Regions from separate parts of the Alkaliphilus flagellatus genome, predicted to be linked through region 1. Evidence: a T-box and tRNA genes for the amino acid it is inferred to sense, from the RefSeq annotation. Region 1 holds a T-box; the other holds one or more tRNA genes.
What was found. A T-box is a leader RNA that pairs with one kind of tRNA and senses whether it is charged. The one in region 1 lies ahead of KQI88_RS04590 (glycine--tRNA ligase), so its partner is inferred to be a tRNA-Gly.
Positions count from the first base shown of each region.

Region 2: it encodes a tRNA-Gly, which carries the amino acid that the T-box ahead of KQI88_RS04590 (glycine--tRNA ligase) is inferred to sense. The anticodon was not compared.

Region 1 is NZ_JAHLQK010000001.1:979,845-995,402, reverse strand. Features, by position in the region: gene KQI88_RS04635 (M20/M25/M40 family metallo-hydrolase) at 1-451, opposite strand, end outside; gene KQI88_RS04630 (DedA family protein) at 498-1,124, opposite strand; gene KQI88_RS04625 (hypothetical protein) at 1,350-1,985, opposite strand; gene KQI88_RS04620 (PadR family transcriptional regulator) at 1,998-2,312, opposite strand; gene KQI88_RS04615 (hypothetical protein) at 2,999-3,145, opposite strand; gene KQI88_RS04610 (Dps family protein) at 3,259-4,002, opposite strand; gene ppdK (pyruvate, phosphate dikinase) at 4,952-7,588, opposite strand; gene KQI88_RS04600 (pyruvate, water dikinase regulatory protein) at 7,680-8,513, opposite strand; gene KQI88_RS04595 (helix-turn-helix transcriptional regulator) at 8,524-9,162, opposite strand; gene KQI88_RS04590 (glycine--tRNA ligase) at 9,448-10,836, opposite strand; T-box leader at 10,901-11,070, opposite strand; gene KQI88_RS04585 (DUF4342 domain-containing protein) at 11,177-11,722, opposite strand; gene recO (DNA repair protein RecO) at 11,737-12,480, opposite strand; gene KQI88_RS04575 (YqzL family protein) at 12,569-12,718, opposite strand; gene era (GTPase Era) at 12,879-13,766, opposite strand; gene KQI88_RS04565 (cytidine deaminase) at 13,756-14,178, opposite strand; gene KQI88_RS04560 (DUF3048 domain-containing protein) at 14,198-15,256, opposite strand; gene KQI88_RS04555 (DUF502 domain-containing protein) at 15,317-15,558, opposite strand, start outside.
Region 2 is NZ_JAHLQK010000007.1:55,046-70,603, reverse strand. Features, by position in the region: gene KQI88_RS16715 (ABC transporter substrate-binding protein) at 1-691, opposite strand, end outside; gene KQI88_RS16710 (flavodoxin) at 948-1,379, opposite strand; gene KQI88_RS16705 (DUF3793 family protein) at 1,483-2,073, opposite strand; gene KQI88_RS16700 (FeoB-associated Cys-rich membrane protein) at 2,286-2,426, opposite strand; gene feoB (ferrous iron transport protein B) at 2,426-4,381, opposite strand; gene KQI88_RS16690 (FeoA family protein) at 4,511-4,726, opposite strand; gene KQI88_RS18735 (Spo0E family sporulation regulatory protein-aspartic acid phosphatase) at 4,986-5,153, shown strand; tRNA gene KQI88_RS16680 (tRNA-Arg) at 5,430-5,506, opposite strand; tRNA gene KQI88_RS16675 (tRNA-Arg) at 5,799-5,875, opposite strand; tRNA gene KQI88_RS16670 (tRNA-Gly) at 5,884-5,958, opposite strand; tRNA gene KQI88_RS16665 (tRNA-Leu) at 5,962-6,044, opposite strand; tRNA gene KQI88_RS16660 (tRNA-Gln) at 6,078-6,154, opposite strand; tRNA gene KQI88_RS16655 (tRNA-His) at 6,160-6,235, opposite strand; tRNA gene KQI88_RS16650 (tRNA-Arg) at 6,244-6,320, opposite strand; tRNA gene KQI88_RS16645 (tRNA-Gly) at 6,329-6,402, opposite strand; gene KQI88_RS16640 (metallophosphoesterase) at 6,820-7,293, opposite strand; gene KQI88_RS18730 (XTP/dITP diphosphatase) at 7,286-7,918, opposite strand; gene rph (ribonuclease PH) at 7,908-8,705, opposite strand; gene KQI88_RS16625 (GerMN domain-containing protein) at 8,851-9,822, opposite strand; gene KQI88_RS16620 (DUF2179 domain-containing protein) at 9,921-10,442, opposite strand; gene KQI88_RS16615 (N-acetylmuramoyl-L-alanine amidase family protein) at 10,604-12,757, opposite strand; gene KQI88_RS16610 (AIR synthase family protein) at 13,011-14,000, opposite strand; gene KQI88_RS16605 (hypothetical protein) at 14,058-14,648, opposite strand; gene lpdA (dihydrolipoyl dehydrogenase) at 14,794-15,558, opposite strand, start outside.

The DNA of each region.
Region 1 (15,558 bases):
CACCATATCCATCATCTCCGGCACCATACGACACTCCTTTTTGTGGACTTTTATTTTTATAATCCCATCCATAGGCAGAATCATAGTGAGCAACCAACAAAATTGCATCATCTGATTTACCTTCTATTCTTCCATGAATGTTTTTGATTCTATAACCAGGAAAGGTGTTACTCTTTCTTCCAACGTCATATTCTGAAGTTACAGGATTTAATCCCATTTTTTCCAGCTCATCATACAGATATTGATATACCTTCTCATGGGCTTCTACATCAATAATTGAGTGAGGTTCCCTTGTAATAACTTCTAAATGTTTTGCTGCATTTATAGCTGAAAATCTACTTTCATCAGAACCAGTATATACCTTAGGAGTTGATAAGGTATGGAACCCCAGAAAAACTCCAATAGCCAAAACTATACAGAATGTTATAATATATTTTGTATTACCTTTCATAATTTTTTAGCTTCCTCCTTATTTTTATTGCTTTATTTTCTAATATCTATAAATTGGTCACGTTCACTGTAAATCTTTTCTTTATAAATTCATATCTGGATATTAAAGCAGTTAAGCCTAAAACTACAACAATAAACATTGAATAAAAATCCATATAGGAAGCTACTATTCCCCAGGTTTCTCCTGCTAACCTGCCTAGATAAATGAGCATCACATTCCAAATGAACGTTCCAATACTTGTTAAGAATATGAATGGTTTTAAACTCATATTCGACATCCCTGCTGGTATTGATATTAGGCTTCTAGCAATGGGAACAAATCTACAGAAAAATATTGCCTTTTTGTCATATTTGCCAAACCAACTTTCTGCTTTCCTAACATCCTCTTTCTTTAAATGTAAAGCCCTGCCAAGTCTACTATCAAACAAACGCTCTAAGCGTTCCATATTCAGTAATCGGCCAATCATATACAAAATAATCGCTCCTAAAACTGAGCCCAATGTTGCAGATACAACACTTGTCCATATCTTCATGTCACTAATTGTAGTTGCAAAACCACTAAAGGTTAAAATTATCTCTGAAGGTATGGGAGGGAATAAATTTTCAACAGTAATTAAAAGAAAAACTCCTAAATACCCAAACTTATTTATGATCTCTAAAATAAATTCTTGCATCGTACATCCTCCATATCTAAATATTTTTGTTTACATTTTTAACGTCCGATATTCTACTCCCAAAACTCAATATTATTATCTACTTAATATAATTAGGTATTAACCTAAAAAAATATGCCTTTCCGTATTCTAGGGAGCTTTGCTATGAAAAGTTTTGCATTTAGCTCCGCTCCTTATCTACAGTATAATAATTTTGTAAAACATATACTTAATTACAGTTAATAATTAATGAGTAATTTTCCTAGCAACCAAAGTATCTATTAGCTTGTATAATAGTAATAAGCCTAAGAAGGCTAATGAATACAATCCTAACATAAAGTTAATTGCAAATAACCAAAACCTTCCCCCTAAACCAATGCTTATCATAACTTGAATTAATATTATTGCAAGAACGAAAATCATCACATACCCTATAAGATAGTAATGGCTAGGCAACTCAAATATTCCAGTATTTTTGGAAAGTGAAGTAAACTCATTTACTTGAAATTGACTTATAGCTGTTCTTACTGCTTCATCTTTTGTTTTGCCGTTTGATTCTAAATCTTTTACAAAGTCGTTTAAATACTGTTTTAAATCCTCTTTCTCATTTTTCTTCATTATTAAGCTGTTGACGTACGAGTCTATATTATCACTCTTTCTGTAAATCGCATTCACCTTAATGTGGTCTACATAATTTAAAACGCTCCATACGAATGCACTCCCTATAGCAGTTCCATATGTTATAAATTCAAATCCTACATTAATATCAGGGTTAATTTTATTATTATAAAGCGAAAACACAAATAGTATCATGGAAAGTAGTAATAACCATGAGTATCGAATATCTGATAGGCTGAATATCTTTTTTATCCATAACTTCATAAATAAAACCTCCTAAATAAATTTTCCAACTACCTGGACTGTTTCTTTCCAGTCATTAATTAACTGAAACAACTGCTCTTTTCCTAGTTCGGTTATCTTGAAATATTTCCTACGGCCACCACCGGATTCATCTCCCCAATAAAAATCAATAGCTTTTTGACTTTCCAGCCTTTTTAGCGCCAGATACATGGTAGCCTCCAGGATTTCAAAGGCACCCTCCGTTTTCATTTTTATTATTCTTGATATTTCATAACCATAATTATCACCATTACTTAATACACTTAAAATAAGTATGTCAATAGTACCCTTCAACATTTCCTTATTCATAATATCACCACCTTTAAAAGTACATAATAATATTATGTACTTAATTATTATTAGATTATCACAACTACTTAATAATGTAAAGTACATATTTTTCATTGGCTTCTTTTTCTCTTCTTAATTTAAGTCTTTAAGTAAATTATCTAAGACATCCTAAACCCAATTTACTTCATCTCCTGCAATTTGTTACAAGTCCGGTCGAGTTGTCTCTCCCGGGCTAAAACCCTCGGCATAACTAACACAATTTCACAATTATAAAAATTGCACTAGGATACATAAATGCACTTCGTAACAAAACAGGTACTGTCTCATAATTACTTAAGGACAATACCCTCGCTTTATTTTTTACTTTATCTCTCAAATCCTTCTTTTCTTCATTTTAATTTCTACATCTGAAAACATAATATTAATTCCTCCAAAATCACATTATCCCAGTCTCGCATTCTACTAATAATATAATTATAACATGTTATAATATCAAAAATATGATACTACACCTTAATTTTATTAAGTTACAGTGCCCTTTCTATATTTATAAAAAAAGCACACCAAGTCTATATTTATAAGACTTGGTGCGCTTCACTAATACTATTTAATTTTTACTTTGATTAGTCTCGGTTGTTAATCGCTGCATGGGCGGCAGCTATCATAATAGACCAATGGCCATTTTTACGCATTATGGAACACTTTTAAATTTCGTTCTTATACTTTGAAGACCAGTCTTTCCAATCAAAGTCTTCTTGTTTTTGTAGTGCTTCTTGCATCCTTTCAAAGGATGCTTTATCTATAGGTACAAAAGTGTCTCCTGGTATAGGACGAAACTTGGGAAGACCCAATTTTCTTATTATCCCTAACCCTAATTTATAAGATATTAGCAATTTGTGAGGTACAACATAGGGCCATCTGGATCATTATCTTAAAAATTTTAGTGGTGTAAAATTTTTTATTGTTATTGAATCTTTGGATTGATAGGGCGTGTTTGAGAGATATCATCATTCCCGTCAAAGAAATGTTTCATTCCTCTGACCAAAGAGTCATCTTCCAAAACACTCCATAGATGATACCCTAAATCTTCACGCTTAAGTAAAACCTCTTCTAAAACCTGAACAGTACCAAAATCCTTAAGTTCATGAGCACGTGCAATTGTTTTTCTTAACATATGTTGAATTTTTATTTCATGCTCAAGGTCATTACGTAAAAAGTCGCGCATCGTATATCGACCTTCAACTTCATGTTTGATATAGGATAATTCATGTTGTGTCACAGGATGTGCCGTTGGAACTACCCCTAATCTTGCTACTCGCTCACCGACTCTATCGATATGATCCTGTGTAACATCAATATGTTCATCTAACAAATGATGTAAACTTAAGAAAGATTCTGCTCCCTCTGTTAACCAGTGATGCTTTGTATATTGGTGTAACGCAACATTTAAAGCGCATAAGTGATCATCAAGCATTAGCCCCATTTCTAAACGAACATCAGCTGGAAGACTGATCCCAGACCCTTCAGATCTTACGGTTCTTGGCTCCTGACGTAAAACCATATTTTGCGGATGGTCTGTTGTATGTCCTGGCATAGTTGTGTCAAAACCAGATTTTGATAATTTAAAGTCATCTTGAAACTTACTTACGTTTTGTTGAACCATTTTAAAGTCCTTGTTCAAAATCTCATTATGGTTTTCATTTTGCATGTTTCCACCTCTTCATTTTTTTATCATTAATTTTACCCTGCTTAATTTTCCCCTTTTTAGATTATTTATGTATAAGAAGAAAGAAGGAATTTATTTTAGATAGAAATTACATATATAAGAAAGATTAGAATTTTATTCGAGCGTTAAGAACAAAAAACAAATCGAATTAGAAAAAAGATTATGTTCTTTTATTTGGTGAATGTAGAAGGCGAAGTGTCTCTTTTTGTTAAAGTAAAGGGCAGGTTAGCTTAATAAGGGATAAATTACTAAAGAGGGAGAAAATATTAAGTTTGATATTGTCTCAAACTTTAAAAATAGAGTTAAGTTAAATGTGAGTTAGTAAAAAGTTAAAGGGTAAAGGATTTATCTATACTGTCTTTCTTTTGCTTTGAAAATATTAATTAAATATTAGTCACGTTTTATATTGAAACCATTCATTATAATTTAATTGTTCGTCTTCTAAACGACAGATATGGTATTTAGGAAATACTAACTTTTATTCAGGCGATAAGGGAAATAATAGAGAACATTGATGAGCGGAAAAAGGGCTACGTTTATGATCCAGCAAGTAATGACTATTTTTATATCCACACCTTCGTGAAGATATGTGGCCATTTTTTCGATTTAATTGATTTATTCAAGAAACTAGGGCTTTAGTAAAAGAAGAAAGGACATTACATATTAGTCATATCTAATATGTAATGTCCTTTAACTTATCTATCTTTTTTAAATTAGGTCATCTGAATAAAACAAGATGTAGGTATTTTTGATGTCCTGTAAAGTAAGCGGATATAGCTTATACTCAATTAGCCTTCTTCTGATTGTAGAATACGAAACACCAAGTACTTTGGCTAACACTAAGAGATAGCACCCTTATTTTTTCTATACCGAATCTCCCAAACCCTTGGTATATAAGGATTTATTACCTTTGACCAGCCTCTTTTGAGCCTTACTTCAATTGGTCTTTGTTGATAACCGCTGCCTGTGCTGCTGCAAGTCTTGCAATTGGCACACGATATGGCGAACAAGAAACGTAAGCTAATCCTAATAGGTGACAGAATTCAATTGAGTTTGGCTCTCCACCGTGCTCTCCACATATTCCCAGCTTAATATCTGGTTTTGTTTTCTTCCCAAGGTCTACTGCAATTTCCATTAATCTACCTACGCCTTTACGGTCTATTCTTTGGAAAGGATCCTTTTCAAAGATATTTTTATCTACATATTCTCCAAGAAATTTACCTGCATCGTCCCTTGAGAATCCAAAGGTCATTTGGCTTAAATCATTTGTTCCAAAGGAGAAGAATTCTGCTTCTTTGGCAATTTCATCAGCTGTAATACAAGCTCTTGGAATTTCAATCATTGTTCCAATTAGATATGGTATCTTTATATCATTTTCTTCAAATACTTCTTCAATAACGTTAAGAATTATTCTTTTTACCTGCTCAAATTCTTTAATTTCTCCAACTAGAGGTACCATTATTTCTGGAACTATTATATATCCTGTAACTTTATGAACATGAATTGCTGCTTCCATAATAGCCCTTGTTTGCATTGCATATATTTCTGGGTACGTAATAGCTAAACGGCAGCCTCTATGGCCTAACATAGGGTTAAATTCTTTCAAATCATTAACTACATCTAATAAATCTTCTTTTGATACTCCCATTTCATTAGCTAATTTTATTACATCTTCTTCTTCATGAGGTAAGAATTCATGTAGTGGAGGATCTAATAATCTAATAGTAACTGGTAATCCTTTTATTGCCTCAAATAATGCAATAAAGTCTTCTCTTTGCATTGGTAATAATTTAGCTAAAGCCTTTTCTCTACCTTCTAATGTAGTAGATAATATCATTTGTCTAACTGCAAAGATTCTGCTTTCTTCAAAGAACATGTGCTCTGTTCTACAAAGACCAATACCCTCTGCTCCAAACTCTAATGCTTGCTTTGCATCTTTTGCAGTATCTGCATTTGTTCTAATTTTTAATCTTCTAAACTCATCAGCCCATCCCATTAAAACTGCGAAGTTTCCTAAAAGCTCTGGTGTTTGAGTTTTAACTTCACCTTTATATACAATTCCTTGACTTCCATCTAAAGAAATATATTCACCTTCTGCAAATTGTTCTCCGCCAACTCTCATAACTCTATTTACTTCATCTATACGAATTTCTCCTGCACCAGCTACACAACATTTACCCATTCCTCTTGCTACTACGGCTGCATGTGAAGTCATACCGCCTCTTCCTGTTAATATTCCTTCTGAAGACACCATTCCTTCGATATCTTCTGGAGATGTTTCAACACGAACTAAAATTGCTCTTTCTCCTTCATTCTTTGCTTTCACTACATCCTCTGGTGTAAAGTAAATTTTACCTGTAGCTGCTCCAGCAGAAGCTGGCAATCCCTTTGTAATAACTACAGCTTCTTTAAGTGCAGCTTCATCAAATGTAGGGTGTAGAAGTTGATCTAATTGCTGTGGCTCTATTCTAAGTACAGCTTCTTCCTTAGTTATAAGTCCTTCTTCTACCATATCAACTGCTATATTAATAGCTGCCATAGCAGTTCTTTTACCATTTCTTGTTTGAAGCATATAAAGTTTTTCATTTTCAATTGTAAACTCAATATCCTGCATATCTCTATAGTGATTTTCAAGTAAATGAGTAACCTCAACAAACTGATTATATACTTTTGGCATTTTTTCATTTAAAACTTGAATTTCCTCTGGAGTACGAATTCCTGCCACTACGTCTTCCCCTTGAGCATTTAATAAAAACTCACCAAATAGCTTTTTCTCTCCTGTAGACGGATTTCTTGTAAATGCCACACCAGTTCCACATGTTTCTCCCATATTACCAAAAACCATGGATTGAATATTTACAGCAGTTCCTAAATCATCTGGAATTTCATGTAGTTTTCTATATATTTTAGCCCTTTGGTTGTTCCATGATTTAAATACTGCCTCTACTGCCATAAGTAACTGCTCTTCTGTATCCTGTGGAAAATCCTTACCCCACTCTTTTTTAACAACTTTTTTAAATTCTTCTACTATATCTTTTAAATCTTCTGCTGTTAAATCTGTATCTTGCTCAATGCCTCTATCATGCTTTCTTTTTTCTAAAATTGAATCGAACTTATATTTTTCTATGTTAAGAACAACGTCTCCAAACATCTGTATAAATCTTCTATAGCTATCATAGGCAAAACGCTCATTATTAGTAGCTTTAGCAATTCCTTTTACAGATTCATCATTTAATCCAAGATTTAGTATAGTATCCATCATACCAGGCATAGAAAAAACTGCTCCAGATCTAACGGAAACCAGTAACGGATTAGATATGCTACCAAATTCTTTGTTTGTAGTAGCTTCCAGAGCCTTTAGCTCCTTTAGTATTTCTTCCTTTAACTCAGTCCATAATTGACTATTATGTTCATAGTATTGATTACAAGCCTCTGTTGTTACTGTAAATCCTGGAGGAACTGGAAGTCCTATTCTAGTCATTTCCGCTAGATTGGCGCCCTTTCCTCCTAATAATGATTTCATTTCTAAACTTCCTTCTTGAAAAGCATAAACTAATTTTTTCAACAATGCCACCTCCAAATTTTATATACACAAGTACTGAATAAATATTTATATGATATGAAATATATCTAATATTTTCATTAAATTTAATCTTAAATTATTTACCGTTGGAAAATTTGTGCCCCATGTCTTTAAAGATTTCTAAAATAATACCAGCACTTTCTTCAACAGCTTTTGATGAAACATCAATAACAGGACAACCTAGTTTTTTCATAATTCCTTCCGCATAATCCAATTCCTCAAGAATTCTTTGCATACTTGCATAGTTGGCCTCATTTTTTAATCCTAAAGCCTTTAATCTTTCTTGACGTATTTCGATTAGTTTCATTGGATTAGTAGTTAATCCTATAATTTTCTTAGGAGGAATCTCATATAGCTCTCTTGGAGGTAAAACCTCTGGTACAAGAGGAACATTTGCTACCTTTAGATTTTTGTGTGCAAGGTACATACTAAGAGGAGTCTTTGATGTTCTCGAAATTCCAGTTAATACTATGTCTGCTTGTTTTATTCCCCTTGCATCTTTACCGTCATCATACTTAACAGCAAATTCAATAGCTTCTACTTTTCTAAAATACCTTTCATCTAGTTTACGAATTAAACCTGGTTCCTCTTTAGCTGGAATTTTCAATACACTTTCCATAGCGTGTAAAATAGGTGTCATTACATCAGCGCAAGGTATATTTAAAATTTTAGCTTCCTCTATTAAAACTTTTCTGAGTTCAGGAACAACAATAGTAAAAACTATTACTGCATGTTCATTTTTCGCCTCATCCAATATTTCGAAAACCTGTTGTTTTTCATTTATATAAGGAAATCTTCTTACTTCATAATCTTCAATGTTAAATTGACTAACAGTAGCCTTGGCAACTTGTTCTGCTGTTTCTCCTATGGAGTCAGATATAACATAAATAACAAGATGTGAACTCCCCATTTCTCTCCTCCTATTCTTTGCATAGTTCTACAAATAACTTTGTGATATTACTTTTAGATATTCTTCCAATTACTTTAACTATATCTTGCCCATTTTCTTTTATTTTCTCGACTACTGGTAGACTATCAACTTCATGATCCATAATTTTAATAGCAGCCTCGAGAGCATTATCCTCTGGTGATACAGTAGCAATATTAGGACTCCTAGTCATAATCATACCTACAGGTACTTTATTCATATCTACTCCACCCATAGCACTCTTTAGAAAATCTTTTCGTGATACAATACCTGTAAGAGATCCTTTAGAAACAACAAAAATAGTCCCAACATCTTCTAAGAATAAAGTCACCACGCCATCATAAACAGAACTTTCCTCCGTTACTATAATCGGTATAGACATAATATCTCGCACCTTCATATTTTTTACTTCTTGGGCAAAAATATTAACACTAGATTTACCTGAATAAAAGTAACCAACTTTAGGTCTTGCATCTAAAATACCCACCATAGTTAAAATTGCTAAATCTGGTCTTAGTGTAGCCCGTGTTACACTAAGGCTTTTAGCAATTTGTTCACTTGTAATTGGCTCATTTTCTTGTACAATTTTGATGATTTTTTTTTGTCTGATTGACAGTTCTATGGAAATCACCCCTTTTATATGTTATGCTATTTCCTAATGTGTTATATTATATATCTAATTTAGCACATTTGATATTATATTTCTATAGTTTTCCTCATTTTTAATAAAAAAATCTTCTCATGCTATCACATCGATTCTTGTAGTACTTAAATTTCCAACCTTCGTCTTAAAATTTTGAGTGCTAAAAACATTGCTAACTTCTACTTCTTTAGTATCTCTAATTAACTAGAAAAATTTACTCTTTTCTAGATAGCAAAAAATTACCTAAGGTTATCCCTTAGGTAATTTTCAAATTTAATATTTTAATTTTTCATCTAAATAAGCTTCTAGATCTTCAATAGAAATTCGCTCTTGTTCCATAGTATCTCTATGTCTAATTGTAACGCAATTGTCCTCTAATGAGTCATAATCGAAGGTAATGCAGAAAGGTGTTCCTATTTCATCATGTCTTCTATATCTTTTTCCTATACTTCCTGCCTCATCATAGTCTACCACATAATTTGCAGATAGTTTTTCATAAAGTTCTAATGTCTGATCTTTTAGCTTTTTAGTAAGAGGAAGTACAGCAGCTTTGAAAGGAGCTAATGCTGGATGTAACTTTAATACTACTCTTGTGTCCTTTTCGTCAATAACTTCTTCTTCATAGGCATCAACTAAAAATGCCAACATCACACGGTCTACCCCTACAGAAGGCTCTATACAGTATGGCACATATTTTTCATTGGTAACAGGATCTTGATAAGTAAAGTCTTCACCAGAATGCTGACTATGCTGTTTAAGGTCAAAGTCTGTTCTATCTGCGATACCCCAAAGTTCTCCCCATCCAAATGGGAATTTATATTCGAAGTCAGTTGTTGCTTTACTATAATGGGATAGTTCTTCTTGACTATGATCACGAATACGAAGATTTTCTTCCTTCAAGTTTAGATTTAATAGCCAGTTTTTACAAAAATTCTTCCAATAATCAAACCACTCTAAATCTTCTCCTGGCTTACAGAAAAATTCTAACTCCATCTGCTCGAACTCTCTTGTTCTAAATGTAAAGTTACCGGGTGTAATTTCATTTCTAAATGATTTTCCAATTTGCCCTATTCCAAATGGTACCTTTTTTCTTGATGTTCTTAAAACGTTTTTGAAGTTTACAAAGATTCCTTGTGCTGTTTCAGGTCGTAAAAATATTTCTGTACTAGAGTCTTCAGTTACCCCTTGGAATGTTTTAAACATTAGGTTAAATTGACGAATATCAGTAAAATCTTTTTCACCACATTCAGGACAGTTAATACTTTTTTCTTCTATGTAGGATTTCATTTGTTGGTTACTCCAACCATCTACAATAGTTTCTTCATTTTGTTTTTGCATATAATCTTCTATTAACTTATCTGCTCTAAAACGAGATCTACACTTTTTACAATCCATTAATGGATCACTAAATCCTCCAATATGTCCTGAAGCTTCCCATGTTTTTGGATTCATTAAAATAGCAGAATCTAATCCAACGTTGTATGGACTTTGTTGAATAAATTTTTTCCACCATGCTTTTTTAACATTATTCTTTAATTCTACTCCCAATGGACCATAGTCCCATGTATTTGCAAGACCTCCATATATCTCTGAGCCTGGAAAAATAAATCCTCTTGATTTGGCTAGAGAAACGATTTTTTCCATTGTTTTTTCTGTTGTCATTTTTATACCTCCTATTCAGTTTTTAGTTTAAAAAAATAAAGTCCTCCATCCCTAACTCTAAAAAGTTAGGGACGAAAGACTATTCTTCCGCGGTTCCACCCTAGTTGGCACAAGTGCCCACTTTAAATAGTATTGCTCAAAAGCGCCATTCATTAATAAACTATACTAGGCTTACACCATCCCTAGTTCGCTAATTTAGTTACATCAATTACTCCTCTTTATCACAGCAATGTATTATCTAATTTATATTTTAATTTATCAAATTATATACATTTTGTCAATATATGAAATCGCTCTTAAAATTTCTATTGGTTTTTTACAACTAAATAATTTTACTTAATTAATAATCTGCTCCATCATATAAATCGTCTAAGGTTTCGTCTTGATCTTCCTTATCTAATATAATGTCACTTTTTTTGTTCATCATATTTACATCTACACCTTTTTTTCCTCTAACCATGTTTTTAAGTTCAGTAACAGTTTCTCCGGCCATTTCATTGATATCAACAATTTCACCATTATTTTTAATTATCTCTATGGTTGTTTTAGTAGCTATTGCTGCAGAAACTCCTAACAAAGATACAATAGGAGCTAACATTACTCCAATGGCACCAGCGGTAACTGGAACATTAAGAAGAATTTCACCATCTCTTTTTAACATAATGCGAGACACATTTCCTTTTTTAATTAGATACTTTAGCTTTTCTATTATTTCGTTTCCTGCTAAAGACATAGTATTCATCCATGTTTTACCGTTTTTTTCTTCAATAGATATTATAGACTCTACAACATCTCCATTATTTTGTTCTAAAGCTTCCTTTGCTTCTTTATAAGACACACCTGTTCTCTCTCTAACTATATCAACTTTCTCTAGGTTAATATCCATAATCTCTCTCCTTCCTATTCTAATTTTTCTGCTACTTCTAAACTCTTAAAATCGTATTTACTAACATGTGTTAATATATATTGCTTTAGTATTTTTTTTAATTCATCATTTAAATAGCTACTAATTTTTAATCTTTGTATTTCAACCATATCTCTTGTTAGTAAATATGTTGCTAGTTTAATAGTTGTACTTCCAATTTTCATTGCATAGGGATCTATGCTTAAGCATAAAGGACATATTATCCCTCCTTCTGTGGAGCTGAACTTCCAAGAAGAAGCTTCTTTGCGGTTGCAATGGACACAACCTGATAATTGCGGTTTATATCCACTATAATTCATAAGCTTTATTTCAAAAGCACGAACTATAGTATTAATTTCCACATCATCCTTTTTTAATAAATATAATGTCTTTCCAAAAAGATTGAAAAGTCTATTATTTGTCTGACCCTCTGTTATTACAGCCTCTACCAATTCGACTAAATAGGCAGCATAGGATAGTTTTTTTAAGTCTTCCCTTAAGGGATAAAATATCTCTTTTGCATCACATTGACTAACTGTATATAAGTTTCTACCCTTGTATAGCACAAATTCGCTATAGCAAAAGGGCTGAATTCCAGCTAGCAAATTACTTTTTGGTCTACGAGCCCCTTTAGCAATAGCATTAATCTTCCCTGCTTTTCTAGTGAAAATTGTTAGTATACTATCAGTCTCTCCATATTTCTTGTTTTTTAATATAAAACCTTCAGTGGTAATTAACATTTTAAATTTTCTATTCTACCTTTCTATAGGAATGGTCTTAAATTTTTTAAAGAGTTGCAAGCCATTCACCATATAATGTAAACAATTACTATATTATTGTAATCTCTTTCATCTCTAATGGTGCTTTTTTATTAACTGTATTATTATTGCTACAATGCTTATCATAATCCTTTGTATATAAATAAGCATAGATATTACCAGTTTCCTTAAAGATGTTCCACATAGTTTCATTTAACATAAGTAGCTCCCCTTTCATTTTATAGTTTGTTATACTATTTTTTGTATTTAGGGGCCTACTATACATTGTAAATTTTGCTATTAATTTTTTTGTATAATATTTAAATATATAAGGAAGCATCTAATATACTTCCTTATTTTTTAGATATTTGGTCTATTCTTTAATCGTAGCCAAAGGTTCTTAATGTACTTTCACTATTTCTCCAGTCTTCCTTTACCTTTACCCATAGCTCTAAGTATACCTTCGACCCTAAAAGTTTTTCTATATCTTCTCTAGCACTTTTCCCTATCCCTTTTAATTTTCTACCACCTTTACCTATAATAATACCTTTGTGGGATTTTCTTTCACAGTATATTGTAGCATGAATATCAACCATATTTTTATCTTCCCTTTGCTTCATTAAGGTGGTTTCCACAGCTACTCCATGTGGAATTTCTTGATCTGTATAATGCAGAATCTTTTCTCTTATCATCTCTGCTACAATTAGACGCTCTGGCTGATCCGTAACCATATGTTCTGGAAAATACTTTGGTCCTTCAGATAAATATGATACTATAAGATTAATTAAGTTGTTTAAATTAGCACCCTCTAATGCTGATATTCCTATTATATGCTTAAATAGATTTGTTTCTTCGTATTTATCATATAACTTATTTAAATCTTCTTGATTCATTTTATCAATTTTGTTTATTACTAAAATAATAGGAGTCTCTATACCTTCTAGCTGCTCCATAATATATTGATCTCCAGGACCAATCGAAGTACCCTCATCTACAACAAACAAAACAGCATCTACTTCTCTTAATGTATCTTTTGCTATTCTAACCATATATTGACCTAGCTTATGCTTTGGTTTATGAATCCCTGGAGTATCTAAAAATACAATTTGATAGTCTTCTTGTGTATATACACATTGTATTTTATTTCTCGTAGTTTGCGGTTTATCAGACATAATAGCAATCTTTTCACCAATTATTCTATTCATTAATGTTGATTTTCCTACATTTGGTCTTCCGATAATAGTTACAAATCCAGACTTAAATCCCATTATTTATACCTCCATCCATTTTTTCAAGATCTTCAGGCGTAAATGAATGAGGTAGTAAATCATCTATAGTATGCACTCTAAAATCATCTTCTGATTTTGCAATTATCATTTTTATTCCTTTACCAAACTCTACTATTACCTGTCTGCAAATTCCACAAGGGTATGTGTAATCATCTAAATCACTAACAACAGCAATAGCATCTATATTCCGATCACCCTCGGAAACAGCTTTAAAAATGGCTGTTCTTTCTGCACAGTTTGTTCCTCCATAAGAAGCACATTCAACATTACACCCTGTATATACTCTGCCCTCTTTAGTAAGTAAGGCTGCACCTACAGGAAATTTTGAATAGGGCACATAGGCATTATTTTTAGCTTCTATTGCTTTTTTTACTAGTTCTTTATCTGTCAAAAATATCTCCTCCATTTGTCTATTCTGCTATAGTTACATTATCGAAGTTACGAACAACCTGAATCCAAGTTTTACCCGGATTTAAACTGAGCTCTTGTCCTGTACTATCATAGTACTTTGTAGCTCCTTCATAACTGCCCTTTTTCCATGTAATATCAATCGTTTTCCCAGTAGTTATGTATTTTCCTCTACCTTCTCCAACAGTATTCATATCTAGACGTAATTTATCATCTATTACTTTAGCAGCAACCTCTTGTATTATAATATTTGTAGCAGTAAGTATTTCTTTTTTTGTTTCATCCTTATGTTCTATACCATTATAGTATCTGTTATAAACTTTATTTTCATCATCATAAATATATGATGGTTCGTGTCCTTTAGAATATTTAATTTTTATCTCTTGTGCAATTTCTCCCATATCCATTACTTTAAGTTCTGAATTAAATTTAAATCCATCAAATTGAGGTTCAGCTCTATAATTACTTTTTTCAGCTGCTTTTTTTAGAGCATCATAACTAGAATACATGTTATGTGGCATTTTTTTATGATTTTTTCTCCAAAAAACATCATTCCCTCTACTCATAGCATCAATGTCAGCTACTTTTTTATTTTTAATATCTGCAAAAGCTTGATCACTTCCACCAACATGAACAAAATAACTGTCGAACTCTAATGCCTTTTCAATAAAATATGGTCTTGCACTTCTTATAGATCCTATTATTTCAGGCTCATTTATTAAAAATATACCTAAATATCTAGTAATATTCCCTTCAGCTAAAAATTCATATGCAACTTCTGCATCTATAAGTCCTGCTTGGGGACGAGCTCCAGATTGATTATCGAAAATAATTGCTAAAGGTCTTCTATTAACTTTCTCCTCTGGTGCATGTAGGCCACTTAAAGGTGAAACTGCACCTTCAATTTCTGGCTGTGATATTTCTTCTAATTCCTCATTTTGTTCTGCTTCAATGGTAACATTGTTTTGTTCATCATTGTCTTTTTTACTACACCCTACCCCATTCAATAAAATTGATGAAACTAAAAATATTATAATACCTCTTTTCCTCCAGTTATCCATAACCCCTCATCCTTTCTGCAATACAATTAGGTTAAAATATTCTAACCAGTAAAATAATTATTATAGGTCCTTATTACTTGGTTTTGCAATACCACCAGATACAACTAGCTTAATTGCATCCTCCACACCCATATCTAGTGCAATTAGATCCTCACTCGGAACCATAACAAACATACCAGATGTAGGATTTGGTGTAGTAGGTATAAAAACACAAACTACAGGCTTACCAGTCTTATCTGCTACCTCTTCAATACCTTCTGAAGTAATGAAACCGATAGTATATATTCCAAGCGAAGGATATT
Region 2 (15,558 bases), on a different contig from region 1:
CACCATCTACATAGTCACTTTTTTCATTTAAAACTTCGACGACCTCTTTCTGGTTAGTTACAGGAACAATATGCAATTGTATACTTAATTTTTCAGCAGCATCATATAAAAATTCAGAGCTGGGTCCAAATGGTGTTGTTTCTGGATTATATAAGACTAATACCTTTTCAGTGTCTGGAACTAACCTTTTTAAAAATTCGAGTCGTTTTCCTGATAATTGAACATAATGACTATCTACTCCAGTAATATTACAGGCAGTAGAAATATTACCTTCCACAAAACCAAGCTCTACAGTACATCCAACGCCAATAAATGCTACTGGAATTTCTTTGTTTATTTCTTTGTTCATAGTAGCTTTTTTTGCTGCAGCAGTTTCAGAAGTGCCTGTAGTCACAATTGTATCTACTCCAACATCCACTAGTTCTTGTGCTAGCTGATCTAAGATTTCAACATCTCCTGAAGCATTCTTTATAATAATATCTACATTATCCTCTGAGAAACCGTATTGTTTTAATCCTTCATACATTCCTTCTACTTTAACTAGTCTTTCATCAGTAACGGTCAATACACCTATTTTATAGACTTTATGTTCTTTTTCTTCAGCATTTATTTGTATATACGTAGAATAATAAAATATCAAGATAGCTATGCAAATTATAAATAAAGACACGAATATTATTCTTTTCTTCATTAGTCAATCTCCCTTTATACAAACAATCTGTCATTTTTTTAATTTGTTTCGTGACACTAATACTTGAATATTTTATTCAATGTTTCAATATATACTTATATTCTATAATAATATAGGTAAGAGGGCAATAAAGTTTGTTATTTCCCAAACATCTTGTAATAAAAATAAAACCTGTATTCCTACGGATACAGGTTTTATACAAATAAATCTTATTCTAATATAAGATTTATTCTCTATATTATTAAGTTCACAAAGTCTAATACTTAGCTAAGTTTTCTCCTAGCTGCTTGCACTTGTTTAATCCGTCTTCTTCTGGAGTTAAGTTAATAATAAGTCCTTCCGCTATTACATTAGCTCCATATCCCTTCATTCTTTCTTCCCAATTTTTCATCCATTCTCCATCTCCCCAGTCATAGGAACCAAAAACAACAACAGGCTTTCCTTTGATTTTTTCATTATTTAATGATTCTACAAATGGCTCCATTTCACTATCTTCTAACTCTTCTGCTCCCATAGATGGGCATCCTAAAGCTACAGCATCTGCATCGAAAACATCTTCTGAAGATGCTTCGCTAACATTCTTTAAGATTACATCTATGCCCTCTACTTTAGCACCTTCTGCAATTGCTTCAGCCATTTTCTCTGTATTACCTGTACCACTCCAATAAATAACAGTTACTTTTTTCATTTTAAATAAGCCTCCTCTTATATTATATATTGCTAAATATGTAACTTTCATAAATACAGAATTTAAACCATTAATTCAAACATACTTTTAAAATCAGCTTTTATTATGCTGACTGTACAATCATTTCAGGTGAGCTTTTTTCCAACATCCTACGTATTTGTTGTTTTGCATTATTAAATTTTACGTACTTTTCATCAGATAATCTGCTATCTCCATATACATTCCAGCCATTTATTTTAGTAAGTTTTAAAGAAGGATGACCCATAAATCCGATAACATCTTTTAAAGGATATCCTAAAAAAATACCAATTTCATGGGGTATGCTATCTTCTTCTATTTTTTTTATTAAATGTCCTAAATAGTTGTCTAAAGAATATTCCTCTCCATATCCCAACTTTTTTAAAAACACTAAGTTCCTTAAATCTAACAAGGTCGAATCTAATAGCTTATTATTATAAAATAGTATCTTTTTGCATCCATTAAAAGCTACAAATTCCTTATAGGATACTTTATTACACTTACTAAAAATATCTTTAATTCTCCTAAGTTCTAAATTATCTTTTTTAGGAAAACTAACAATTTCTGCAGGTTTCTCTCCTAATAAAACAGGTCCTAGAAGTTGAACAATCCATTTTTCAAATCCATCGTTCTGATCTTCATTGAAAAACAAGCAATTTTTATTACACTCTAACATTTACTCACCTTCACTTCTATAATTGATAATGATTGTTATTATCAGTATAAATGACAGAAATATATTTGTCAATAATTTATTATCTTTTGCTTTATAATAAAAAAAGCTTCCATCACAGTAAGCTATATATTTAAAAAAATCTCGAAATTATATAGAAAAAGAGACTATGAATCAAATTTTTGATCCATAGCCCCTTTTTTTCTAGATATTAATTAATATTTGTTACATTTGCTTTTATCAGAACAACTACTTCCACAACTACACTTATTATTTTTAGCGTCATTATATACTTTTCTTAAAGCAAATATTAAAATACCTCCAAAAATTAAACCAACTATTATATTTCCTGACATTATACCTCAACTCCTAATTCAGCACGTTTGGAATCCGTTTTTCTAATAGTTATAATAAGATAAATTGCAACAATAACAGCTATAATTATAGCTGGTACGAACCCTACTGCTGGCGTTCCATACACGATTAAAGAGCCAACTTGAGTCACTAACATAGCTAAAGTATAGCCTACAGCAAATTGGAAAGCTAACGCTCTAAACAGCCATTTTTTAGAACCCAGTTCCGAATTCATGGCCCCAATTGCTGCAAAACAAGGCGGAGTAAATAGATTAAACACAAGATAAGCAAATGCTGTTACAGGTGTGAAAAATTCTGTTAAAGCACCTCCAGGTAAATGCAGAGCCTCTTCTGAAGCTACAGCTAAAAGCACTGCAAATGTAGCAACAACATTTTCTTTCGCAATAAAACCTGTTATTGAGGCTGCCGCAAGTTGCCATCCAACAAATCCAAGTGGAATTAAAATAGGAGCAATTAATGTTCCAATGGAAGCAAGTATACTTAAGCTTTGATCTTCTACTGGTTTAAGTCCCCAACTATATGCTTGTGCAAACCATACAAGTGTATTACATACAAGTATAATAGTTGTGGCTTTATAAATAAAAGCCTTTGCTTTGTCTATCATTTGTAGAAAAGCATATTTTAAACTAGGTAATTTATATTCTGGAAGCTCCATAATAAATTGAGATGTATTCTCCCACACGAAAATTTTCTTTAATAAAAGTCCACCAACTATAATCATTCCAATAGCAATAATATACATACTAGGTCCAATCCAAATATTCTCTGGGAAAAATACTGCTGCAAAAAGAGCTATAATTGGAAGTTTAGCACCACAAGGTACAAAAGGAGTAAGAATTGTAGTCATTCTTCTTTCATTAACATCTTCAATTGTTCTTGTTGCCATAACACCAGGAATGGCACAACCAGAACCTACGATCATTGGTATAATAGATTTACCAGACAATCCGATTTTTTTGAAGAATCGATCCATTACTACTGCTACCCTAGCCATATATCCACAATCTTCAAGTAGTGATAGGCAAAAAAACAATACCATAACTAGAGGTAAAAAGCCTATAACAGCTCCGACGCCGCCAATAGCACCGTCTACAATAAGAGCTTGCAACAGTGGACTAACTCCCAGTCCTTCTAACAAACCATTTGCTACATCTGGTACTATTTCTCCAAATAGGGTCTCATTAAAATACTCTGATAAATATCCACCAAGTCCTTCTATAGAAAATGAAAATACTGCCCACATTATCAAGAAAAATATCGGTAACCCTAACCATTTATGTGCTACAATTCTATCAACTTTGTCAGAGAAACTAACTTCTCTAGCATCTCTTTTTTTAACTTGGCATTTTCTAATAATTTCATCTACAAATTTTTGTCGTGCGGTATCAGGATCTTTGGAATCTTTACCTACAAAATTAGGTTCAATTTGAGGTTTCTTTTCCTTACCAAGTTTAATAGCTTCACTAATTAAATTTAATAATCCATTTTCTGATGTAGCAGTAGTAGCCACAACTTTACAATTTAAAGCTTTACTTAAAGCATTTTGATCTACAACATCTCCTCTTTTAGATACAATATCACTCTTATTAAGAGCAATAATGACAGGAATCCCTAATTCCAAAAGCTGAGTTGTAAAGAATAAGCTTCTACTAACGTTAGCTCCATCGACAATATTAATAATTACATCTGGCTCTTCTCCTAAGATAAAGTCTCTAGTAATTGCTTCTTCACCAGTAAATGGTGAAATAGAGTATGTACCCGGGAGGTCAACAATTCTTACATCAACTCCATCTGGATTATACTTTTTCTTAAGATCTGACTCTTTTTTTGCTACGGTAACACCAGGCCAGTTCCCTACAGACTCCGCCTTCCCTGTAATTGCATTATACAATGTAGTTTTCCCTGAATTAGGATTACCCGTTAATGCTATTTTCATAGTGAATCCCCCTCATTATAAAAGTTTGTTTAATATTAATAATCATTATCAATAACAAAACAAATATAATATGCTATGATACATAGCATATCTATGATGCAATATTTGATACAAAACTAAACATTAAGTTTATGCTTCTAATACAATATATTTTGCCATATTTTCATCAAGTGCATATCTGCTATCTTTAATATTAACTATATAATTCCCTGCAAGTTTAGAAATAAGAGTAATCTCTTCTCCTTCAAAACATCCTAAAGTAAAAAGAAACTTTTTTATGTTTTCTTTACCTTCTACTTGTTTAATATTAAAGGTCTGACCGATCTTTGCTTTTGATAATAACATCACAATCTCGTCCCTTCTTACATTATATACTCATCTCGCTCTTATTGATAAAGAATATCATATTCAAATAGAATTGTCAATAGATCAAATTTAGAAATTGAATCAGCATAAATATTAGTTCATTTATATCCATTTTCTACTGTGGCCTAAGTATTTTTTAGTTTTTTATTTATATTCCTATATTTTACCTTATTTCTACTGTAAAATTTCCATAGTACAACAGGTTAAATGTAATAATTATCGAAAAGGGGTATGTATTTTGTGTAACAAAACTAAGTTGCTAGAATTAATCAATGAAATAGAAATTGTTAAGGTTGAGCTACATAACTTGATATGTAAAAAACAATACAATCTCACTGATTCAGAGGTAGTTAAACTGAGCGAATTACTTGATCAACTTTTGTCTCAGTATCACAATATAAAATAATAATTAATTAAGCATGTTTAACCTGTTGTGCTTATTATAAGCACAATACCCCTAATCTGAATCAGCATTAAAGGTTTTATGAAATGGTAATAAAATGACTACTAATAAATTAGTAGTCATTCTTAAAGGACTTTATACCGACTCTCATATGGGTGACCTTTTAATTCATACATAAATTCTGGATTAGAAGATCATTGCCTGGTCGTACCTGTTCAAATTGAGTTCCCTGCCGCTGGGCATAAAAAATATCAGCACCCTATGGATGCTGATATTTTTTGGCACGCCCTGCAGGATTCGAACCTGCGACCAACTGATTCGAAGTCAGCTACTCTATCCAGCTGAGCTAAGGGCGCATGTATTTAGATTATAAAATAGATACCTTCTAAATATAACATACTCTAATATTTTTTGCAATATACGTATTTTTCATTTTGTATAAGACACAGTAGTGTATATATAGTTGGAACTTTTATCATAAGACACATCATGTCAGCTCATATTAACTTACCTCTACACTTATTCTAATTGCTATATCTTTTTCTAGTGCAATATTTCTTGTACCGATTTATAATACTAGAAATACATAAATATATATTATCAAAAACAAAAAAGTTAGATTAGTTATCTTAATCTAACTTTTTACTTTGGCGTACCTACAGGGATTCGAACCCCGGACACATGGCTTAGAAGGCCATTGCTCTATCCTGCTGAGCTATAGATACCTATTTATTGGAGCGGAAGACGGGACTCGAACCCGCGACCCTCGCCTTGGCAAGGCGATGCTCTACCACTGAGCCACTTCCGCATGTGGTGCAGGTGAAGGGAGTCGAACCCCCACGGTTACCCGCTAGATCCTAAGTCTAGTGCGTCTGCCAATTCCGCCACACCTGCGTGTCTACGGCCTACCCGTAGAAAATATTAAGTTGGCTGGGATAGCAGGACTCGAACCTGCGAAATGACGGAGTCAAAGTCCGTTGCCTTACCGACTTGGCTATATCCCAACATTTGGGGTGGATGATGGGAGTCGAACCCACGAGTGCAGGAGCCACAATCCTGTGTCTTAACCACTTGACTACATCCACCATAAAAATGGCGTACCTACAGGGATTCGAACCCCGGACACATGGCTTAGAAGGCCATTGCTCTATCCTGCTGAGCTATAGGTACATGTTTAATGGAGCGGGTGAAGGGAATCGAACCCTCGCGATCAGCTTGGAAGGCTGACGTTCTACCATTGAACTACACCCGCATATTTAATTAATGTCTTAACATTTAATAATGTTACCATATAATCATTATTATGTCAAGTACTTATTAGTTATTAACTAAAGAAAAGTCGTATTGTGCTATCCTATCGACTTCTGGCGGACTTAAAATTCATACTGAACTTCCAAGTGCTCAGAATATAGCTACCATCCTAGAAGGTTCATTTAGCGACGAAATCTAGTATACATAATTTAAGATTAAACTTCAATCCATATAAATCTTCCTTATTAAAGATGTACATAAAATACAAAAGTTATACTTTGTTTTTCAAGGTTTTTCTTATTATTTCTCAAAAACTAATATTTAATAATTTTCATCAGATATCTAGCAATTTTACAGCTTTATATTATACTATATTTTTTATAGTACAAAGAGAAGGCAAACCGCCTTCCCCCTGAAACTATATATTAATAAAGTCCACCTTTATATTTTCTTCAATAGTAATAATACAGCAACTTTTTTCTGATCCACCTCTAGGCAAACTAGTACTGCCTGGATTAAGTAATACCATACCTTCTTCTACTGCATAAAATGGTATATGACTATGACCAAATATAACTATATCCGCATCATTTTGTTTACCTGCATAGAAGATTACATTTATATTCATTTTTACTCCATAATTATGACCATGGGTAATAAAAATTTTTTTACCATCTATTAATTCAATTCGTTCTTCTATGCCCCCTATGTCACAATTACCAGAAACTGCTACTACTTTAATATTATAATTTTTTTCTATATACTTTGCATCTTTATAGTTGTCTCCTGCATGGATAATTAAATCTACATCTTTTAAATGTTCCATGGCTAAATCAATATATTTACACATTCCATGACTATCACTAATTACACCTATTTTCAACCTACTCACCTTCTAATCGTGTTTTTAGCTCCTCTTTTAACTTTTCTAGAGCAATAGCACGATGGCTAATCTTATTTTTCCTTTCTTCTCCTAGTTCTGCGAATGTCTTACCATATTCCTCTATTATAAACAAAGGATCATAACCAAAACCAGACGTACCTTTTGGCTCGAAACCAATTACACCAGAACACTCTCCTCTTAAAACAACAATATCTCCGTTAGGAAATACAGCCGCCATGGCACAAACGAATCTAGCTTTCCTCTTCTCTAACGGAATATCTTTAAGTAGTTTAAGAAGCTTATCATTATTTTCCTTATCAGTTGCATGCTCTCCAGCAAATCGAGCTGAATATATTCCAGGCTGGTTATTTAATATATCAACCTCTAATCCAGAATCATCTGCAAGGGCTAGTTTTCCCGTTTTCTCCATAACTGTTTTTGCCTTAATTAGTGCATTTTCTTCAAATGTATTACCATCTTCTATTATTTCTAGTCCATCTAATCCAACATCCTTCATAGAAAGAACCTCTAATTGAAAATCTTTTAAAATTACACCTATTTCCTCTAACTTATGTTTATTTCCTGTTGCAATTACTGCTTGATATACAGTTTTAAACCCTTCTCTACTTTTCATTGTTGCCTCCATTATGTGCATCTTTCTCTTCAGTTTTATTTTCTTTAATTTTGCCAACTTCCTCAGCTATAGTACCTAAAACCTCTTTTTGAAGTCTAATTAGCTCAGTATTTCCTTTTTCACCAAGTCTTAATAACTCCATTAAATCTTCCCTACTAAAGGGTGATTCTTCTCCTGTCCCTTGAACCTCAACAAATTCCCCTCTATCTGTCATTACTATATTCATATCTACCTTAGCAGTCGAATCTTCTGTATAACATAAATCTAGCATAGTCTGCCCTTCTATTATACCTACACTAACAGCAGATACAAAGTTACTAACTGGTATGTATTTTAATGTTCCTTCTTCTTTAAGCTTATTTAAAGCATCCACTAATGCCACAAAAGATCCGGTAATTGAAGCTGTGCGGGTACCACCATCGGCTTGTATTACATCGCAGTCTATCCATATAGTTCTTTCTCCAATAGAATCTAAATCGACTACAGAACGTAATGCTCTACCTATTAATCTTTGAATTTCTTGGGTTCTTCCTTCTACTTTTCCTCTACTTGATTCCCTTACCTTTCTACTTTGTGTAGAACTAGGTAACATAGAGTACTCTGCTGTTATCCAGCCTTTTCCCGTATTTTTCAAAAAAGGAGGCACACGATCTTCGATAGTAGCTGTACAAATTACCTTTGTTTCCCCCATTTCTACTAATACCGAACCTTGGGCATATTTTGTATAATTCCTTGTAAATTTTACAGGTCTTAACTCGTCATAGCTTCTTCCATTATTTCTATTCAAAGATCATCTTCCTTCCCTCAAGTTATATGTATTTATAAAATGTTTTTCATATAATATTGTATCATAGTTTGCCTTTTATATACAAAAAATCATCTTTGATGATTTCAATAGTACAATAAAAAACCGAGATATTATCTCGGTTCAATTAATGTTTATTTGAATAGGTTGGTAGATTTAAGCTTACATCTGGATTTAACTTTATTTCCTTTCCTCCAGATAAAATACGAATCTGAGAAATTGAAGGTTCTATTTCTCTTAATGTAAGACCTAATTCGTAGATCATTGATTGTTGATGTGCTTTGTTATTAGGCATATTTTCAATTTCTTTACTTAAATCAATGTATGCAACTCCATCTTTTACATAAACATCATTTAACATTACACCTGCTGGTAATTCACTATACAGTCCAGTGTTTTCAGGTGCACCTTCAATTAATGCTGTTAAAACACTTTTAATATCTGCCTTTATTGCACTAACTCCTTTAGTTACTGGAATATAAAAAGAGTCTTCACCGTTGGTAGTAGTTTTGTAATATACTACAACTGGTACCTCTTCTTCTTGTAACTCTAAGCTCAAGTTAATGTTTTCTCTTTCTAGAGGAGTTTTAACTTTTGTGCCAAAGGAAAGCTTACTAATTTCCTTGCCATCTACCAATAACTGAACTTTATCAATTGCTTCAAATTCAGTTAATGTGTATACAAGTGATTGAACTATAGTCTTTTCATCAATTTCAGTATCATAGGATAGAATATTATCATTGAAATCTACTTTAGCTAATCCTTCGTTTATTGACATTCCTATTACTTCTGTTCCAGTAGGCAACACTGGTAATAATCCTACGGTAGCTAAGTCATCTCTAACTCCTGGCTCATCTACTAGTAGGCTTACAGCGGCCTTTGCAATTCCATCTTCCCAGGGTATCTTTTTCATAACTGGAACTATAATCCCTTTTTGATCTCGATAATAAAGAACGGTTTCTCTTAATCCATCTTCTTCTAGTACACCTGTATCAATAACTAAACTAACATCTTTGTCTTTTCTAAAAACTCCACAAGCAGTTAATAAAAATACGGATAAAACTATAAGCAAAATAGCTAACCACCGCAAAGATCTCATATACTCCGTCCCCCAATCATATAATTCCTTTATACTTTCCACGTGTTAGAAGAAAGTCTTATATTGCAATTATATTATAGAGGACTCTTAACTATTCATTATTTCTTCTTCAAACCTGCAAAATATCCACCACGAATAGCACGAGCATCGGTTACTGTAACAAAAGCTTTTTTATCGTGGTTATCTACTACATTATATAGTTTGGATAAATGTTTTCTTTGTAGGGATACATTTAAAAGGTGTCTTATGCCCTCTCGTCCATAGCCTTCTATTACTGTAACTCCAAAACCATTATCTCTTAGTTTTTCAACTAATTGTGTAACCTCATAGTCTGAAATTACTTGTACAATAATATTTCCTAGGGCCATTTTCTCTTCTAGAAAAATACCTACATAGTTACCTGTAGCAAAACCTGAGGCATACGCAAGCACATTTAATGGATTATCCATACCACTAAGTACCTTTCCTATTGCCAACACATAAATGGTTACCTCGACAAATCCAATACATGCAGCGATTACCCGTTTTCCCCTTACTACCATAATCATACGAATAGTAGCCATACTCACATCAGTTAATCGTGCTAAAAAAATTAATAAATAACCCAAAACAGCTTCCATATTTTCCCCTCCAAAACATTTCCTTTTAATAATTATTATACCTCAAATTTGTTTTTAATCATCTAATATTATTTATTAATATTTCAGAATTATTAACTAGAAGTTTAACACTTAATATCAAAATAGAATAGAGACTAAAAATAGTCTCTATTCTTTAATATTTATCTTGTTTCTTCAAAATATCTAACAGTTGCTTTAAACATTGCTTCTGCAACTTGTTGACGATACTCGCTTGTTGCAAGCTTTGCCTCATCTCCAGCATTTGTTAAAAAACCTGTTTCTGTTAATACTGCTGGCATTGTTGTATTTCTAAGTACAGACAGGTTATTTGGCTTTGCCCCTCTACTGTTTATATCTAAATTCTTAATCATTTCGGATTGAAATACCTCTGCAAGCTTTTTACCCCTTATATCACTGGGATGATAAAAATTTTCAAGCCCATTAGCTGTAGGTACCTTTTCTGCAGCATTTGCGTGAATACTAATGAATATATCTGCATTCAAACTATTTGCCACATCTGCACGATCTTGTAGTTCTAACTTGGTGTTAGGGGTTAGGTTATCTACACGGGTCATATAAGTTCTAAAGCCGGCTTCTGTCAATAATTTATTAAGTCTTGTAGATATATCCAATACAACTTCTGATTCATGCATCTTAAGTATTGAAGAAGTAGTACCCGGGTCTCTACCCCCATGTCCAGGATCAATAACAACAAGCATTTCTCTGTATTTAGCATTTTTATTATTTAATTCTAATACTAAATCTTGACTTTGTTCAGATGAAAGTAACTTATGTTCTACAGAATCTTGTAATTCTAATTTTACATTGTAATTACTTTGGCTTAAGTCTTCTGATATATTAATCGACTTTATAATATGGTCATTAATATTAAGACTTGCCAGTTCAAGCTCAATATCTTTTTTAGGAACTGTTACCTCTATTAAATTCGATGCTAATTGACGTCCTATACTATATCTAGTAACCGTTGAACCCTTTAGTGTAAATCTTGAAGTTGTCCATCCAGTTTCCTCATACTTTATTGCTTTAAAAGGTTCGCCCTCTAAATGTAAATATAATTTATTACCATTCACTTCTGCATAAGCTTCATTATAACCACTATTTTCTTGAAAATCTATTACTACACGTACATTTTTCTCATTTGTACCGTTATTTTCTGGTGTATGCTCAGAAACCCTAATTGTCTTTGCTACTTTACCATCTATGTTTATAAGATTATTTTTAAAGTTACTATGTAGCACTCCACCTTTAATGTCTACTACTAAACGTTCTGGGTCACTTAACTGCATTATACTATAATCAGCGACAGAATCTCCTTCAATAACAATAACTTCTTTTGTATTCATAATTTCTTTTTTTACATTACGAATATAATTAGTAAAGTTTATTACAATTTCTCCACTTTTCTCATCAAAGCTTATTTCATGTTCAGTTGACTTTCCTAACTCCATTACAACTCGAGTTACAAATGGATCATTTTGAAATTGTGATACTCTAACACCTTTTATTACCTCACTATTGCTTTGAATATGTAAAGTTCCATTACTCTCTAGCTTATTCCTGTCACTCAAATTTAATTTTGCATTATTTAGATCAATTACTAGCCTTTCAGGATTTGCTAACTTAAACTGTTTGTAATCAATTTGTTTTGATGTTTTAATACGAATTTGAGGTATAGATCCATTCATTTCAACTCTAACATCTGTAACGTCTGCAACATTTTCTTGTGGAGGCTGTGGATTGATGATAGGTTCTTCTTCAGTTTCTTTTTCAGGCACTTTAGGCATGTCTATTGAAGCAGTTACAGTTTTTTCATCCCAACCTACACTAAGTCCAAGCTCATCTGCAAAAAAACGAACCGGTACCATAGTTCTACTGTTATCTCCTATTGCAAGAAGCTTTGCAGGAATATTGTCTGGAAGTCTTTTTTGAACACCATTAACTAAAGCTACAGGGCTATCAATTTTTAAAAGTATTTCCTTATCTTTAGTCTTAACTTTTACTTCTTGTTTAGCTTCATCCCACCCAATATCAGCATTTAGCTTGTCCCCTAAATGTTCTATAATAACTCTTAATGGTACTAAAGTTCTTTCTTGATTATTTAGTGGGTAAATTATAGGAGGCACATCTGCAGATTTTACTGTTTTGCCATCTATTTTAAGATTTACTACTTGATAGTTTTTCCCTATACCATTTTCTTTTAATAAAATCTTATTCAAAGATCCATCTGCAAAAGAAACTGTAAGAGAAGTAATTAAAATTATTAGAACTAATATACTCGGAATTAATTTTCTCATTGGTCCCCTCCTATTTTTTATTAACAATTTGAACACTAGCCCACTCAATAATATTAATTTCTATTACCAATGGCTTCCTTTACTATTATTTATATCATTATGTAAAATCTTATGTCAATGAATATGGTAAATTGTAATTAATATGTAATAATACTATAGTTTTTGACGAATAAAATGGAAAAAAATTGCATATAATAAAAAATTGCGCGCAAAAAAAGAAGGACTTATGCCCTTCCCTATAATTAATAGTATACTAACTTTCAAATGCTTTATATAACTCATCTACATATGGAGGTTCTAAATCTATTAGTTTATCTCCTTTTATAACTATACGTCCTTCTTTTATAACTTTTCCAATCTCTGTTATATCCATGCCTTTACTATTAAAAGCCTCAACCATCAAATCCTTCTTATCTTGAGAAATAGTAATAACCATAACTCCACTAGAAATTAATCTCATTGGATTAATTGAAAACAACTTACATATTTGCATTGTTTCTTCCCTTATATTTATATTATCCTCATATACTTCTATACCTAATCCTGATGCTTCTGCTAATTCCCATAGAGCACCAAAAATTCCACCCTCAGTAACATCGTGCATACTATGCACTCCTACACTGCTAGCCAGAATTCCTTCTTTAACTACACTTATATCTTTAGAAAATTCCTGAGCAGATTTAATTATATCGTAACTAACTTTGTCTTTTAATTTTTCTTCTAAATCTCTAGCTATTATAGCTACCCCTTCTAGTCCTACGTGTTTAGTCATAAACACTGCATCTCCAATTTTTGCACCTTCAGAAAGCACTAATTTATTTTTAGCCTGTCTGCCTATAGCTGTAGCACTAATTATCATTCGGTTAACAGCATCAGTAATTTCTGTATGGCCTCCGATTATTTCTACATTAATAGAAGCAGCAGCTTTATTTGCCTCTGCCATAACATAACTTAAATCTTCTTTAGTTGTATTCGGCGGTGCCATAATAGTCAACATTATTCCAAGTGGCTCGACACCACTAGAAGCTATATCATTGCAGGAAATATGTATTGCCAAACTACCAATGTCCTTAATAGCTCCAGTAATTGGATCGGTGCTCATTACACAAACATAATCACCAAAATCTACTACTGCACAATCCTCACCAATATTAGGTCTAACCAACACTTCAGATCGTCTATGTTTAATATTAGAAAAAATTACTTCCTTTAACACTTCTGTAGGTATTTTGCCTATTTCCATCTGTATTTGCATCCCCTATCCTTACTTGTTTATGCAAATATTATATCATAAAATGTCTTATTTACCTTTACAAAATACTTTCTTCCACTCATTAAATTCCATAACCTTATGATCAGAAACTATATATAATATTTCAATATCTTTAGGATCAATAGAATGTAATATTAAAACTTCTGCATCATAGCCTTCCTTTAAATCCATCCGTTTATTTAAGTTATCTTCAAAACTTAATGATGTTTCCCAATATTCTTCTATTAGACGTTTACCTTCCTGTTTCATATATTCCTCGGCTCCATTTAAGAATTCTACTTCTTGTAAAACAAAGGGTTCATATGTTTGATTTGCTCTATTTTCGTTAGCAATCCAACATCTTGATGGATCTATAGTTAATGCCATTACAACATTATGAGAGTAAAAATTAGGATGATCACGATAATTCATTGTTGCAAATATGGATTTTTTTCTTTTTACCCAAGATGGTATATGTGATGGCTTTAAGCTATCAATAAAGCAATGAAAGTCATAATATTTATCTCCATAAGTGACTTTATCATCATATTTAATTCCATTTAATAAAATTTGCTTTAAATCATTAATTGGTGCAATATGATAAATCTTACCAGTTTTTAAATAATCATCAAAGAACATATATTTTCCTCCTTATCCAATATAGTTATAACCAAGTGGAGTTTTTATATGTATAGTTTGCAGAAAAATGCCACCTTCTTCATCTAAGAAAGTGGCATTTAAACAAAATTTTAAAATACAATTTTCTACTATATTAATTTTCATACTAAATATTTGGTAAATGTATAGCATTCCCATTTACTGCATGTGCAGCTTCACAAAGGCTTTCACTAACAGTAGGATGAGCATGAATTGTAGATATAATCTCATCCACTGTTGTCTCAAGTCTTATTGCTAATGCTCCTACTGCTATTAACTCTGTAGCATTAGGACCTGCTATATGAAGTCCAAGTATTTCATCTGTACTACTATCTACCACATATTTAACTAATCCATTTACATCTCCCATAATAAGAGATTTTCCATTTGCATATAAGGGGAATGTTCCAATTTTAACGTTATATCCTTTGTTTAAAGCTTGTTTTTCTGTTAATCCAACAGATGCAATTTCTGGCTTTGTATAAACACAATATGGTATTGTTTTAAAATCAATTGGTGTGAATATTCCCATAATATTTTCAGCAGCAATGATACCATGAGCTGATGCTACATGGGCAAGTAATGCTCCACCTACACAATCTCCTATAGCATATATGTTTTCTACATTAGTTTTCATACTCTTATCTACTTCTATAGCTCCTTTTTCAATCTTTACACCTATAGCTTCTAATCCTATACCTTCAATATTAGGTCTTCTTCCTGTAGACATTAAAACCTTATCTGACGCTATATGTTTATTTCCCGAAGGCGTAGCTATGATAACCTTTAACTTATTTTCTTCTTTCTCAATTTTTTCTGCCTTTGTACTAGTATATATATCAATATTAGATTCAATCAACTGTGACTTTAAGCAGTTAACAATATCTTCATC